DNA from 2 places in the Acetoanaerobium sticklandii genome. Region 2 is predicted to be linked to the other one. Evidence: riboswitches for the same ligand, from Rfam matches in the RefSeq annotation. Region 2 holds a riboswitch; the other holds the start of a gene.

Region 1 (7,585 bases), 770 kb from region 2:
AAGAAATATGCTAGGAGCTTTCCTGTTTACAGGAGACGAGGTATACAAGCTAATAGGAACCTTGAGCGGAGGCGAAAAAGCTAGGATTTCGCTGCTTAAGCTCATGCTTTCAGATTCAAACTTTTTATTTCTAGACGAGCCTACAAACCATCTTGATATAGAATCTAAAGAAGTTCTTGAGGATGCTATCACTAACTATGAAGGAACTGTGTTTGTAATCTCCCACGATAGATATTTTTTAAATAAGGTACCTGATCAAATCCTAGTATTAGAAGACCAGAGCGTAAAAAGCTATCTAGGCAACTACGATTACTATATCGAAAAACGTGCAGCTGAAAAAGCTGCTCTAGAATTTGCTAATCAAAGCGAGGATACTACTACCAAAACTCAGCTTAAAATCCAGCGCAAGAAGGATAAGGAAAAAGAAAAAGAAGAGAAAAAACTAAAAAAACAAATCACAGAAACTGAAGAAGCTATTCATAATACTGAGCTAGAAATCGAAAATCTAAATGAACTGCTTTGCCTTGAGGAAATATATTCAAATCCAGAAAAAGTCAAAGAAGTGACAGAGCAAAAATCAGACAAAGAAAAAATCCTGCATGAGCTTATGAGCACTTGGGAAATGCTACTCGAAGCCCAGCAGGATTAAATATCTATTTGTCGCCTAGCCTAAGTCCTGGCTTTGCGTTTAAATCTAGAGAAGAAGTATAACCATTAACATATTCATAATATCCTGCACTGCCTATCATAGCAGCATTGTCAGTGCAAAGCATAAGAGGTGGATAATAAAAATCTATCTCTTCTTTTTTGCACATAGTTTCTAACCTCTCTCTTAGAGCGCTGTTTGCAGACACTCCTCCAGCTATGGCAGCTTGCTTTAGCCCATGCTCCTTACAAGCACGAATGAGCTTTGCTGATAGCACTTCTATTACAGCTTCTTGAAAGGATGCCGCAACATCAGCTTCATTTATAGGCTCAGCTTTCATTTTCATACCATTTAGATAATTTAGCACTGCTGACTTTAATCCAGAAAAACTAAAATCATAGGAGCCTTCCTCTAGGTAGGTACGTGGAAAGCTAATAGCATGAGGATTTCCTTCTTTTGCAAGCTTGTCTATTAATGGTCCTCCAGGGTAGCCTAGCCCTATTGCCCTTGCTACCTTATCATAGGCCTCTCCAGCCGCATCATCTCTTGTCCTTCCAAGTATTTCATATTTGCCATAATCAGCGACCTTTACAAGATGAGTATGTCCCCCAGATACCACAAGGCAAATAAATGGTGGCTCTAGCTTTTCATGAGCGATGTAATTGGCCGCTATATGCCCCTCTATATGATGGACTCCTACCAGTGGGATGTCTAAGGCATAGGCTAGAGCCTTTGCACTTGCTAGACCCACTAAAAGTGCTCCCACAAGCCCTGGTCCATAGGTTACACTTATGATATCCAAATCTCTAAAGCTAACCCCTGCAGTATCAAGAGCTTCCTTTATCACTGGATTTATATCTTGAACATGGTTACGAGAAGCAACCTCAGGTACTACGCCCCCAAATTTTTTGTGTATATCAATTTGACTCATTATAATATTTGATTTTACTTCTCTGCCATTTTTAAGCACAGCAGCTGAGGTTTCATCACAGCTAGTCTCTATAGCAAGACTCAGTATATCCTTCATTTAACCTAACTCCTTCATAGACTTCCACATGATAATCGCATCTTCCTTGTTATCTTGATAGTATTCCTTACGAATACCTGCTATCTTAAATCCGTATTTGGCATATAAATTCTTGGCAGTTTCATTAGATGCTCTGACTTCCAATGTCATCTCAGCTATATCTATTTCCCTAGCCTTTTCAATCAAAGCCTCTACTATCATATTTCCAAGTTTTTTTCCTCTATACTCAGGATGAACAGCAATATTCGTGATATGGGCTTCATCTAGCACCTTCCAAAGTCCCCCAAAGGCAACTACCTTTGAAATTTCCTCGTCTACTATTACTTTGTAATATGCCAGATTATTTTTTAGCTCATCTACAAAAGCCTTTTTGCTCCAAGTATCTGTAAACGATAAAGTTTCGACTTCATAAACTCCATCTACATTATCCTTATTCATATCGTAAATCTTAAAATCACCCATTGTTTACCTCTTTGCTCATACGCTCTTCAAATTGAATCTCTGCTTGAGATTTTCTTAGGTAGACAGGAACTGCAAAACCAGTCTTTCCAAGTAAATAGTCCCTCTGTGCTAGCTCACATACGCTAGATGCTCTTACATACCTTACTGCTCTTTTTGCTTTTTTTACATTGAGTGGTAGCTCTTCATTTATAAAAACAGCATCTCCTAGTAGTAGCACTTTATCATAGGATTCCAGCTTTTTAATTAGATCTTCCTTTTCAAGTACATCTTCAGCTTCTAAAGCCTTAAGCTCTGAATTTTCAAATCTATATGCATTAAAATAGAACCTATCTCTTTGAGCATCGAAAGTCGATACTATTGTGTAAGCTGTCTCTCCTGCTGTATATGCCATAGACTCTAGACTAGATATCCCAACTACTGGAATATCTAGAGCCATAGCCATAGCATTTGCCGCGGCTACACCTATTCTAATTCCTGTAAATGAGCCAGGCCCCACGCTTACCCCTATAAGGTCTATGTCTGACATCTTAAGCTCTAAATGAGAAAGCAAGCTGTCTAAAAGCGGCATCATCTGCTCAGAATGAGTCAGCTTGTGATTTAAAGTAAACTCACCCTTTAATAAATCATCGTCCATCACCGCAACAGATAAGGACGATGATGAAGTATCTATTCCTAATATCTTCACTCCTCAATCAGCTCCTTTACTAAATCCTCATACCTTGCTCCATGAGGTGTAAGTCTCATGTTTCTGCCCTCTTTTTCCGTATATAGAAGCTCTATATCTAGCCTTTCCTTTGGAAGAATGCTCTCAATTAAATTTGCCCATTCTATGATGCAGACTCCTCCTCTAGCTAGATATTCATCAAAGCCTATGTAATACATTTCCTCTTCATCAGCTATTCTGTACACATCAAAATGAAATAGTGGAAGCTTTCCTTCATATTCCTGAACTATAGTAAAGGTAGGACTGGTTATATAGTCTTCTATCCCCATTCCTCTCGCTATAGATTGAGTCATCATAGTCTTTCCAGCGCCCAAATCTCCAGTTAAAGCTAAAACATCATTGGGCTTTAGAAGCTTTCCTATCTTTTCACCTATATATTTAGTCATTTGCTCATCTATTAAATAAATCATATCTTCTCCTAGTTTTCAAAAATCAAACATATTAAACCTTAACCTTAGTATTATAACAAAAATAGGCAAAAAATAACATCCACTCTCTTTATAATTAATTTTAGTAAGCCAGAATATACTTAAAACCTAGTTTTTATAACCAATTTTTTACACAATAAAAGCTCTTCTTAATTTAGACTATGGAGAGTAGATAACTAGTCTTAATAAAAAGAGCTGTTGGTGCAAATATAAAGTTTAAAAATAATAACCTTGTCTATAGTTTAATCAACTACTAAATCTATTGATTCTGTGATTAATAGCTTTATTAATCCAGTAGCTGCTTATCTTTTCTTTAAAATCGGCGTAACCTTTTTATAAAGTAAGGCAGTAACAACTGATATTACTATACCTTTGAAGATATTAAACGGAATTACTCCGTAAAGCACTAGAGTTAATTTATCGTGGATTGCTGAGTTTACAACTGTTCCTAGGTTGATAATAACATCTATCGGCATGATATTTGAGTAAAAAGGAATGATTAGGAAATAGTTTGAAAGTGCTCCCACCATAGCCATAACTATAGTTCCTGCTATACTTCCGATTATTGCACCTTTTTTACTTCTCATAGCATGGTATATACTGCTTGAAACTAATACAAATGAGCCTCCAACTATAAAGTTAGATATCTCTCCTACTCCGCCTGTGCTGTTATCAAACATAAAGTGTAGAATGTTTTTAATCAGCTGAATCATTATTCCTGCTACTGGACCTAGAGCAAATCCACCAATAACTGATGGGATATCTGCAAAATCAATCTTTAAAAAAGCTGGAAATATAGGTAGTGGTAGATTCATAAACATTAGTATAAAAGACATTACTCCAAGTATAGAAATCTTTACCATGTTAGATGTACTGATAGCTTGCTTTTTTGTTACTGCTTTTTCCATTATAATTCCTCCTAAAAAATATAAGTAAGATATAATTAAGAAGATAAGTCTCTGCCTATACGCAACCACATATTGCAAATAATGTCAGAAACCCTTTTACTATTTAAAATTAAAAAAGCCTGGAAATAAAATTATCTCCAGGCTTACTAATAGCGTAATAAATAGCTTATCTTCTCCCATCCAGACTTTACTGTCGGTCTTGGAATCTCACCAAGTCAACTGCCTATGCAGCTCGCGGACTTTACCGCCGGTCGGGAATTTCACCCTGCCCTGAAGAAATATTAAGTTGTATATTTATAGTATACCTATTTGCTCTATAATTGTCAATGATAATCATTAGTCAAACTTAATCTTATTAAGCTTTTTTCATGGAAAGTGATACCTTGCCTCTTTGTCTATCTATATCAATTACTCTGACCTCAACTACATCTCCTACAGACACAACCTCCATAGGATTTTTCACATATTTGTCAGATAGCTGGGATATGTGAACTAGACCATCGTTTTTGATACCGATATCCACAAAGGCTCCAAAATCTACTACATTACGAACTGTACCTTGAAGTATCATTCCTATTTCTAAATCCTCTAGCTTTAAAATATCAGATCTAAGTATAGGCGCCATTGCTCCCTCATCTCTGATATCACGCCCAGGCTTAGAAAGCTCTTTTACTATATCTCTAAGTGTAGGAAGTCCTATTTCCAGCTCCTGCGCTATATCTCTTAGGCTTAGCTCTTCTACTTTTGAAGTAAACTCAGTTTTTTCTGGATACTGAGCATCCTCTTTAGATATGCCCATCTTTTCAAGTAAGGCATAAGCCGCCTTGTAAGATTCTGGATGCACTCCAGTTCTATCTAGAACCTCGCCAGATTCCTTTACTCTTAAAAAGCCTGCACACTGCTCGTATGCAGCAGGGCCTAATCTTGCAACCTTAAGCAATTGCTTTCTAGTAGAAAACTTTCCATTTTCATCCCTGTATTTTATGATATTTTTAGCTATCGTTTTATTTATACCAGCTACATATGAAAGAATAGCATAAGATGCTGTGTTCAAATCTACGCCTACACGGTTTACACTGTCCTCTACTATTCCAGTAAGCACTTCTGAAAGTCTCTTTTGATTTACATCGTGCTGATACTGGCCTACGCCTATATGCTCTGGGTCTATTTTTACTAGCTCTGATAGAGGGTCTTGCAATCTTCTTGCTATAGATACAGCTCCACGAATTGATACGTTAAGCTCTGGAAGCTCTTCCTCTCCTAGTGCAGATGCTGAGTAAACTGATGCTCCAGCTTCACTTACTATTATAAAGCTTACTTTTCTTGAGCTTTCTTTTACTATATCAGCAACTATAGCTTCAGATTCCCTAGATGCTGTTCCATTACCTATCGCAATTATATCTATATTGTGTTTATCAATTAACTTAAGTATTTCTTTCTTAGTTTCCGCTACTTTATTTTGTGGCACTGTAGGATACACTGTTGTGGTATCTAGAACCTTCCCTGTCTCATCAACTACAGCTATCTTACAGCCAGTACGGTAAGCCGGATCCCAGCCAAGTACAGTTTTTCCATAAAGTGGAGACTGCATAAGAAGGTTTCTAAGATTCTCGCCAAAAACAGCAATAGCTCTCTCTTCTGCCATCTCTGTTATGCTAGTTCTTAGCTCTCTTTCTAGAGAGGGAAGCATCAATCTATTTAAGCTATCCTTTATAGTATCTGCCATGACAGCTTTATGGATATCAGATTTTATGTAAGCTCTTTCTGATACCTCAGTTATCTTTTCTAGAGGATAGTTTAACTTAACTTTTAAGATATCTTCTTTTTCACCACGGTTCACTGCAAGTACTCTGTGGGCTGGCATCTTACTGCATAGCTCAGAGTATTCATGATACATTTTGTATACTAGGAAGTCTTCTTTTTCTTCACTTCCTTTTTTAGCAGATGCTTCAAGTACCGCTTCCTTAAATACTATAGCTCTAAGCTTCTTTTTTAGCTCAAAATCGTCAGCAATAGTCTCAGCAACTATATCCATAGCTCCTGCTATTGCATCATCTATACTAGCTACACCTTTTTCTTCATCTAGGAAACTTTCTGCTTCTTTATATACATCCTTTTGTCCTAGAATCAAAATTTCACTAAGAGGCTCAAGACCTTTTTCCCTAGCAACAGTGGCTCTAGTTCTCTTTTTCTGCTTAAATGGTGCATAAATATCTTCGACTTCTTGAAGAGTAGTTGCTAACTCTAGAGATTTTTGTAGCTCTTCAGTTAGTTTCCCTTGCTCTTCGATTAGTCTTTCTACCTGCTCTTTACGCTCGGTGAGATTCTTTAGATATTTAAGTCTCTCATCAAATTGTCTAAGAACAGTATCAGTCATTTCACCTGTTTGTTCTTTCCTATATCTGGCTATAAAAGGAATCGTCTTTCCTTCGTCTATAAGAGCAAGTGTGTTTTCTACCTGAAAAGGCTTAAGATTAAACTCTTGCTGCAATATTTTAACTATATCCATAACTGGCTCCTTTTGCGACAGATGCTAGATTTGCTCTTAAATTTTTTAGCCCTTTTCCCAATCCTTAGAATCTGAATAGACAGAAACATCGCTCTTTCCATAAGTCATACCCGTATATACAGAGGCTTTTTCAGATTTAGATTGGTTACTTTGCACTTTTTGTGATTCTAATTCCATTAGCTTTAGAGATAGCTCTCTCCAGCCATCTCTAAGAGGAATAATTATCTTTATAGCTTCATCAATCGCAGCTATATTATACCTCATAACTCCGTCTGTCATCAACTTGTTGATATAAAGATAAAGCTGCTTTGTAGTAAGAGACACCTCATCTTCCTCTATTCCAAGCGTTGCCGTAAGATGAGCTAGAATCTCTCTGTTATGGTCTACTTTTTCATTCAATATGTCTTTTTCTTTTAAATTTATAGCTTCTTTTGCATCCTGAAGATTTTCAATAAGTGCTTCATATGCCAAAGCAACCATTTGTTCGCCTGAATAGGTAGCTATTTTTACCGCCAGTTCATCTTTATATGACATTAAAACTTACCTCCAGTTTACTATCACATTTTAATATATCTTAAATTAATTCATTAAGCATTAAGAAGCTTTAACATCATCTGTGGCTGCTGATTCGCTTGAGAAAGCATAGCCGTTCCCGCTTGCTGAAGTATATTGAACTTAGTAAACTCGGACATTTCAAGTGCCATATCAGTATCGAGAATTCTAGAACGAGCTCCAGTCAAGTTCTCAGCAGTGTTATCAAGGTTTGCAATAGTTTTTTCTAATCTGTTTTGGTATGCTCCAAGCTTAGAACGCTGATCAGATATTTTTGAAATTGCGGCCTCTAGCGTAATAATAGCATTATTAGCTGTAGTATTTGAATC
Region 2 (7,585 bases):
ATAAATAAAAATCATTTTTTTCATTGTGATTCATTTCAATAGACACTCTATCTGTAATTTCCAAGCCATAACCCTCTAGCCCACTTATTTTTTTAGGATTATTGGTCATTAGTTTTAGCTTTCTAACTCCTAAATCATATAAAATCTGAGCTCCTATGCCATAATCTCTCATATCTTCAGGAAAGCCTAGCTCTAGATTTGCTTCTACAGTATCCTTTCCATGGTCTTGAAGATTATATGCTTTTATTTTATTAATAAGGCCTATTCCTCTTCCTTCTTGTCTCATGTACAAAAGGATACCTCTTCCTTCTTTTTCTATAAGCTCTAGAGCTTTTGCCAGCTGGTCTCCGCAGTCGCATCTAAGTGAGCCAAAAGCATCACCAGTAAGGCACTCTGAGTGTACTCTAACTAGTACATGTAGCTCCGGATTAATTTCTCCTTTGACTAGAGCCACATGATGCTCACCAGTGAGTGAATTTACATAACCCTTCATAACAAAATTTCCATATTTTGTAGGTAGCTGAGATATAGCTTCACACTTTACAAAAATTTCATTTTTCCTTCTATAGGCTATAAGGTCAGCTATTGTAATTAACTTCAAATTATGTAGCTTTGCAAACTCTATGAGTTCAGGCACTCTAGCCATAGTCCCATCATCATTTAAAATCTCACATATAACCCCTGCAGGCTTTAGTCCTGCTAGTCTTGCAAGATCCACTGCTGCTTCAGTATGGCCTGCTCTTACTAGCACTCCACCATCCTTTGAGCAAAGTGGAAATATGTGTCCAGGGCGAGTGAAATCTTCTCCGCTTACTTCATCATCCATAAGCTTTGTTATAGTTAAAGCTCTTTCGTGTGCGGATATCCCTGTGTGAGTCGTTTTATAATCCACAGACAGAGTAAATGCAGTTTCCTTTGGATCTGTATTGTTGCTCACCATAGCTCCTATCTTAAGCTCATCAAGCCTAGATTTAAGCGTAGGCATGCATACTAGTCCCCTGCCATATTTGACCATGAAGTTAATATCATCACCAGTTGCAAACTCTGCTGCCATAAGCAAATCGCCTTCATTTTCTCTATCCTCATCATCCACTACAACTACCATCTTGCCATTTTTTATATCCTCTATTGCCGATTCTATACTATCAAACATATTATCCCTCCAAAATTCTCAATATCGATGATGCTCTGACTCAAAATGATATATAACTTAGACTTTTAACATATATAAACTTTTAATATCCTTACATTTTTAAATTAATTTATTCTACTTATAAAAATCCATTTGAAGCTAAAAATCCCATATCTAGTTTACTTGGTTTCTCTATATTATCCTCAGTTAAATTTGAACTCAGTATATTTGAATTTGCTACAAAGATTTGAATGTATTTGCCAATCATATCGCATTCTATATTCACCATTTGACCTGGCATTGCTTTTTCTAGAGTAGTCATTTTCTTTGTATGTGGTATCACAGAAACTATAAAGCTTCTCTTCGTAACGCTAGCAACAGTAAGTGATATACCGTCTATAGAAACTGAGCCTTTTTCTATGATGTAAGGCAGTAGATTTTCACTTAGCCCTATTTCAATTAAAACTGCATTTTCATCTGGAGTAATTTTTATGATTTCACCAGTACTGTCTATATGTCCAGAAACCATATGCCCGCCTAGTCTATCTCCTAGCTTTAGTGCTCTTTCCAAATTCACCTTTGAGCCTTTTGTAAGTCTGTGAAGATTCGTTCTTTTTATAGTTTCGGGCATGACATCTGCCGTAAAGTTGTCAGCTGACTTTGATGTGACTGTAAGACAGATTCCATTTACAGCTATACTATCACCTATGTTCGCATCCTCTAGGACTTTGCTTGCCTTGATTGAAACTGAGGTTGATTTGCTACCTGGTCTTATATTTAAAATACTCCCTGTCTCTTCTATTAGTCCTGTGAACATCTTAAGCTCCTTTCCATATTCTAAGCAATTCAGTTAATAGCTTTGAACTAAATATTAAATCACAAACAGTCTAAAGCATTTATTTTATATAACCTTCGACTACAAAATCATTTTCAATATGAGTGAAATTCATAGATTTAAGATTTATGACCTCGCTCATACTGCTTGCTCCATATCCTCCTATAGGAGATTTTGCATTTGTTCCTCCGATAATTTTAGGAGCTATATATGCTCTAATCTTATTTACTAACTTAGCTTCAAGTAATGCTGCGCTAAGCTGTTCTCCTGCTTCAATCAAAATACTGTCCATTCCTAAAAATCCAAGCTCTTTCCAGAGCTCCTCTAAATCCACCTTGCCATCCTTTGATTTTGTCATGATTATTTTGGCTCCGTAATCCTCGAGCTTTCTGAGTTTTCCATCGCTAGCTGCCTCAGTAACTGCTATATAGGTATCTGATTTTGAATCGAGATTTATTATTTTAGCATCAAGACTGATTCTAGCTGCCGAATCCACAACTATTCTATGAGGCTCTCTTCCTTTTGAGTCAATAAGTCTTACATTAAGCGAAGCATCATCAGAGAGTATGGTTCCTATCCCTGTAACAACTGCACTTACACTGCTCCTTAATCTATGCACATCGGTTCTTGATTTCTCGCTAGTAATCCATTTGCTGTCTCCTGTGTGACAAGCTATTTTTCCATCTAGGCTCATGGCGTACTTTAGTATCGTAAAAGGAAGATTCGTAGTCATATAGTGGATGAAGACTTCATTTTGAATCTTTGCCATCTCTTCTAACACGCCTACAGTTATTTCTATATTGCTCTGCTTTAATTTTTCTATTCCGCTTCCAGATACAAGAGGATTGGGGTCAGTAGTCGCAACAACAACTCTAGCTAGCTGATTCTTAATTATTGCCTCCGTGCACGGTGGAGTCTTGCCTTGATGACAGCAAGGCTCTAAGGTAACATACATAGTTGCACTCTTTATATCCTCAGTAGCAGAATTTATTGCTTCAATCTCTGCATGGGATTTTCCAAAAGCAGTGTGATAACCTTCACCTATTACCTTGCCATCTTTTACTATCACTGCTCCGACCAAGGGGTTTGGATTTACATATCCTCTTCCTTTTTCAGCAAGTGAAAGAGCTAGTTTCATAAATTTTTCATCCGATTCGAGCATATCAATAACTCCCATATCTACATCAGTCCTTTCATTTTTACTAATCATTTATTAATATAATATTTATAATTATTTTTAAATACTTAAGAATATATCTTTTCTTATTATTCAATACTCATTCTATTCGCAATAGGAATCTAGCTAATATCAAATTACATTTTCTTATAAATCATGTTTATATATATTAATCTTCATAAAAAAGCTCTGGATATCAAAAAACATCCAGAGCATAATAGACCAAAAAATCTACATATAAAATCATCTTCTCCCATCCAGACTTTACTGTCGGTCTTGGAATTTCACCAAGTCAACCACTTTCGCAGTTCGCGGACTTTTACCGCCGGTCGGGAATTTCACCCTGCCCTGAAGAATATATTAAGTTGTATTATCATCATAAAAATATCACATACAAAATAAAAAGTCAACTTACTTTATTAAGTCCATCAAGTACTGTCCATAATCAGTTTTTTTCATCGGTCTTGCAAGTTTATTTAACTGTTCATCTGAAATATAGCCTTTTTTGTAGGCTATTTCTTCTATGCATGCTATATATAGCCCTTGTCTTTTTTGGATTGCCTCAACAAAATTAGAAGCCTCTAATAGAGATTCATGAGTCCCCGTATCTAGCCAAGCAAGTCCTCTACCCATAATCTCAACCTTTAGGTCTTTATTATTAAGATAATGCTCTATAACTGAAGTTATTTCTAGCTCACCCCGTTTTGAAGGCTTGACATTTTTAGCTATCTGGCTGACTTTATTATCAAAAAAGTATATGCCAGGAACTGCGTATGAAGATTTTGGATGCTCTGGTTTTTCTTCAATTGAGATAGCATTCATATCACTGTCAACTTCTACTACTCCATATGCTCTAGGATCTTTTACATAGCAGCCGAATATAACTGCTCCCGAATCTAAATTAGAGGCATTATGTAAGACATTTACAAGATTTGCTCCATAAAAAATATTATCCCCTAAAATCAAGCACACAGAATCATCTTCTATAAATTCTTCCCCTATAATAAAAGCTTCTGCTAGCCCCTTTGGTTGATTTTGTACAGCATAGGAGAAATCCATCCCTATATCAGAACCATCTCCCAGAAGCTCTTCAAAATCAGAAATGTCTCGTGGCGTTGAAATAATAAGCACCTCTTTAATTCCTGCGAGCATAAGCACTGAAAGAGGATAGTAAATCATTGGTTTGTCATAGACTGGAAGCATCTGTTTTGAAACAGATTTAGTTATAGGATAAAGCCTAGTGCCAGATCCTCCTGCTAATATTATTCCTTTCATGATGTAACCCCTTTCCAAGTTTTATATTAATATATTATCACATTTACAAGTATACGCTTTATTATTATCTACTTGATTATACCGAAATTTTATTTTTTTGTGTAAAAAAACTTATGTAGGGTAGATATAAAATAGAGATAATATATTTTGAAAAATAAAGGAGGCATTACTATGAATTTTGATATGCTAAAAGGTAAATTCAATCAGATACTTGGAGATGCTAAAACAGAGTTTGGTAAATTAACTGACGACGAGCTTAAAATGCTTGAAGGTCAAAGAGATAAATTCATCGGAGTGGTTCAAGAAAAATATGGAATCGCTAAAGAGGAAGCAGAGAAAAAAGTTAATGAGTTTTTGAAAAAATACTAATACCAACTCCACCCATTAAAGAAATCAAAAAAGTCTAGATGCGAATTTGCATCTAGACTTTTTTTGATTAGATTTTAAACTGTGCTACTAACGCTTGAAGCTCTTCTGCAATCTCTGCTAGACTTTCTCCAGAGTTTGCGATTTCCTCAATTGTTGCTGCTTGCTCCTGCATAGAAGCTGATGCCTGCTGAGTTCCTGCCGCATTTTCTTCTGATATAGCAGATAGGTTCTCAGATAGAGATATAATTATATCTTTATTTTGTATCATTAGCTTTGAGGATTCATTTAATTTTTCTATTATGTCATTTACTGAATCTATTGCTCTTGCTATGGCTTCAAATTTTCCTTCAGTGTCTTTTACACTTGAGGTTTGATCCATAATTGTAGTTTGAACCACCTTCATAGTGTCAACTGCACTTTGAGATTTTGCTTTTAGCTCATTAATAACCTCTTTGATATCTGATGTAAAGTTGTTAGATTGTTCTGCGAGCTTTCTGATTTCCTCAGCAACAACAGAGAACCCTCTTCCTGCTTCTCCCGCTCTTGCCGCTTCTATAGCTGCATTTAAGGCTAGAAGATTGGTCTGGTCAGCTATGCTTTGAATCATTGTACTTGCAGTGTCAATTTTTTCTGCACTTTCATTGTTGCTCATTATAATTTCATAAACCTCTTTAGTAGACTTAGTGCTTTGATCAGTCTTTTCTATTAGTGTTTTTAATATATTAAAGCCTTCTTCTTTTTCTTTATCTATAAGAACAGCTGCTTGATTTAAGTCCTTTAGATTCTGAGAATCTTTTTCCATAAGATTGCCCATATCATTAACACTTTGAACAGTATTTTCAGTGTCTTTCGCCTGCTCGCTAGCTCCATTTGCAATTTCTTCTATAGTTCGTGCAACTTCTTCAGATGCATTTGCTGCTTGCTGAGAAGTGGCAGTTAGTTCTTCAGAGGAAGCAGCTACAAGCGAAGATTTATCTATAACCTTTGAAATCATGTCCTTCATGGATGCTTGCATATTGTCTATGGCTTTTGCAATTTCTCCTAGCTCATCATTGTTTGAAAGTAGGCTTTTGTCTATATCATTTGTAAAGTCTCCTTCTGACATGATTGAAATCTGCTTTTTAAGCTTATTTATTACTGCAATTACCTTAGTAATAGTAAAGTATAGTGCTGCTCCAAGCAATAGGAAGATAGCAAGTCCAACACCAATAATCATCATTGTATTTTTAGTTACAGCTTTTTGAACAGAATCAATTGAATATCCTATCTTAACTGCCCCTGCTATATATCCGTTTACATCAACAGGGTATACAACTTCATATACTTCATGAGATTCATAATTTGCTGTAGCAGTATAAATCTTTTTATCTTGAATAGCTGTCTTTGCTCCTATATCATCCACTAGGTAGCCCTCTAGCAGCTCTGGATTGCTGTGAGCTTTCACCTTATATATACTGTCCATATATAGGGCATAGGCTATATTATCGGATTTTGCTATATCTTCAATTATTGCCTGATACCCAAATTTCTGAGTCATAGCATTTATGTCATTAGCAAGAATTCCTACCTGCACCATTCCTCCATTTACGTTATGAACATATCCATACTTATAATAGCTGTTTGTTACAGCACTTTGTCTTATTTCTTCCATGTAATCAGCTAATTTTCCGTCCTTTACAGGAGTAGATATGTGGTCTTCTGGAAAGGTATAGCCTATGCTACTTTCTAGGTTTGAGTAAATTATAGTCCCATTTTGATCCACAAAGTTAATTTCATCAATTCCCATATCCTTTGCTAGCTGGGCTAAAAACTCGTTGCTAATCATTTGCTGACTAGTAATTATTACATTTCCGACCCCTCTTATGGAGTTTTCTAAAAGTCTATTAGCATTGTTGATAGATTGCTGGTTGTCATTGACCCTCTTTACAAATTGCTCAGCTGTAAATACTCCATTATCCTTCATTTGGTCAAACAAACTATCTCTTGTAAGATAAGACGATGCAAAAGCAATAGCTCCTACACCTAGCAGAATCAATACTAGCGGAATAGTTAAAAGCTTTGTTTTTATTGAATTAGATTTATTTTCATTGGATTTTATATTATCACCTGAGTTTTTCTTAAACCTTAGCTTAGCTTTATTTTTTCCTTCTTGCTTATTATCAATTACATCTAATTTTTCTATGTCATTTATTATTTCTGTTGTTTCATCTAACTCATTATTATCAAGATTACTCATATTGTCTGCATTATGTATACTTTCTAGGTTTTCTAGAGCTTTCTTATCATTAAGCTTATCCATTTATTCATCTCCCTTTGTTAAATAATATTTATCTATTTTATATAGATAGGATACCATTTTTACTACAAAAAGTACACGCTAACCTTGAAGTTACTTTATTAAAACAAATATTTTCCAAATGATAATTTTGATATATATAAAAACCATTTTAATTTAATCAGTATATGTAACAAATTATTATTCCTATTTATTTTTTCCAAAAATTTATATACAAAAATAGGCTGAAATAATAAGTTACTACAATATATCAAGGTTCATGATACTCAACCAATAAATTGTAAGCCTTCTTATTACTGTCAGCCTATTTTAATTCATTATTTATTTTGTTTTTTAACTACACTCTAAACTTAGCTACTAGAGACTGCAGCTCTTCAGCTATAGATGCTAGTGATTCTCCTGAGTTTGCTATTTCTTGAATAGTAGCAGACTGCTCTTCCATTGAAGCTGAAGCTTCCTCAGTACCTGCTGCATTTTCTTCTGATATTGCAGATAAGTTTT

Evidence for each region. Region 2 has a riboswitch for FMN ahead of ribD (bifunctional diaminohydroxyphosphoribosylaminopyrimidine deaminase/5-amino-6-(5-phosphoribosylamino)uracil reductase RibD). Riboswitches for the same ligand answer to the same signal wherever they lie in the genome.
Region 1: linked by a shared signal. The riboswitch ahead of CLOST_RS11570 (ECF transporter S component) and the one ahead of ribD (bifunctional diaminohydroxyphosphoribosylaminopyrimidine deaminase/5-amino-6-(5-phosphoribosylamino)uracil reductase RibD) in region 2 are both predicted to bind FMN.

Annotation. Positions count from the first base shown of each region.
Region 1 covers NC_014614.1:2,425,516-2,433,100, forward strand. The annotation lists gene abc-f (ribosomal protection-like ABC-F family protein) at 1-649, shown strand, start outside; gene tsaD (tRNA (adenosine(37)-N6)-threonylcarbamoyltransferase complex transferase subunit TsaD) at 654-1,673, opposite strand; gene rimI (ribosomal protein S18-alanine N-acetyltransferase) at 1,674-2,135, opposite strand; gene tsaB (tRNA (adenosine(37)-N6)-threonylcarbamoyltransferase complex dimerization subunit type 1 TsaB) at 2,128-2,820, opposite strand; gene tsaE (tRNA (adenosine(37)-N6)-threonylcarbamoyltransferase complex ATPase subunit type 1 TsaE) at 2,817-3,269, opposite strand; gene CLOST_RS11570 (ECF transporter S component) at 3,590-4,195, opposite strand; FMN riboswitch at 4,360-4,477, opposite strand; gene CLOST_RS11575 (Tex family protein) at 4,551-6,704, opposite strand; gene CLOST_RS11580 (flagellar export chaperone FliS) at 6,750-7,238, opposite strand; gene CLOST_RS11585 (flagellin N-terminal helical domain-containing protein) at 7,292-7,585, opposite strand, start outside.
Region 2 covers NC_014614.1:478,080-485,664, reverse strand. The annotation lists gene CLOST_RS02195 (bifunctional 3,4-dihydroxy-2-butanone-4-phosphate synthase/GTP cyclohydrolase II) at 1-1,153, opposite strand, end outside; gene ribE (riboflavin synthase) at 1,272-1,949, opposite strand; gene ribD (bifunctional diaminohydroxyphosphoribosylaminopyrimidine deaminase/5-amino-6-(5-phosphoribosylamino)uracil reductase RibD) at 2,029-3,177, opposite strand; FMN riboswitch at 3,386-3,504, opposite strand; gene rfbA (glucose-1-phosphate thymidylyltransferase RfbA) at 3,556-4,419, opposite strand; gene CLOST_RS02175 (CsbD family protein) at 4,591-4,788, shown strand; gene CLOST_RS13410 (methyl-accepting chemotaxis protein) at 4,856-7,087, opposite strand; gene CLOST_RS02165 (methyl-accepting chemotaxis protein) at 7,422-7,585, opposite strand, start outside.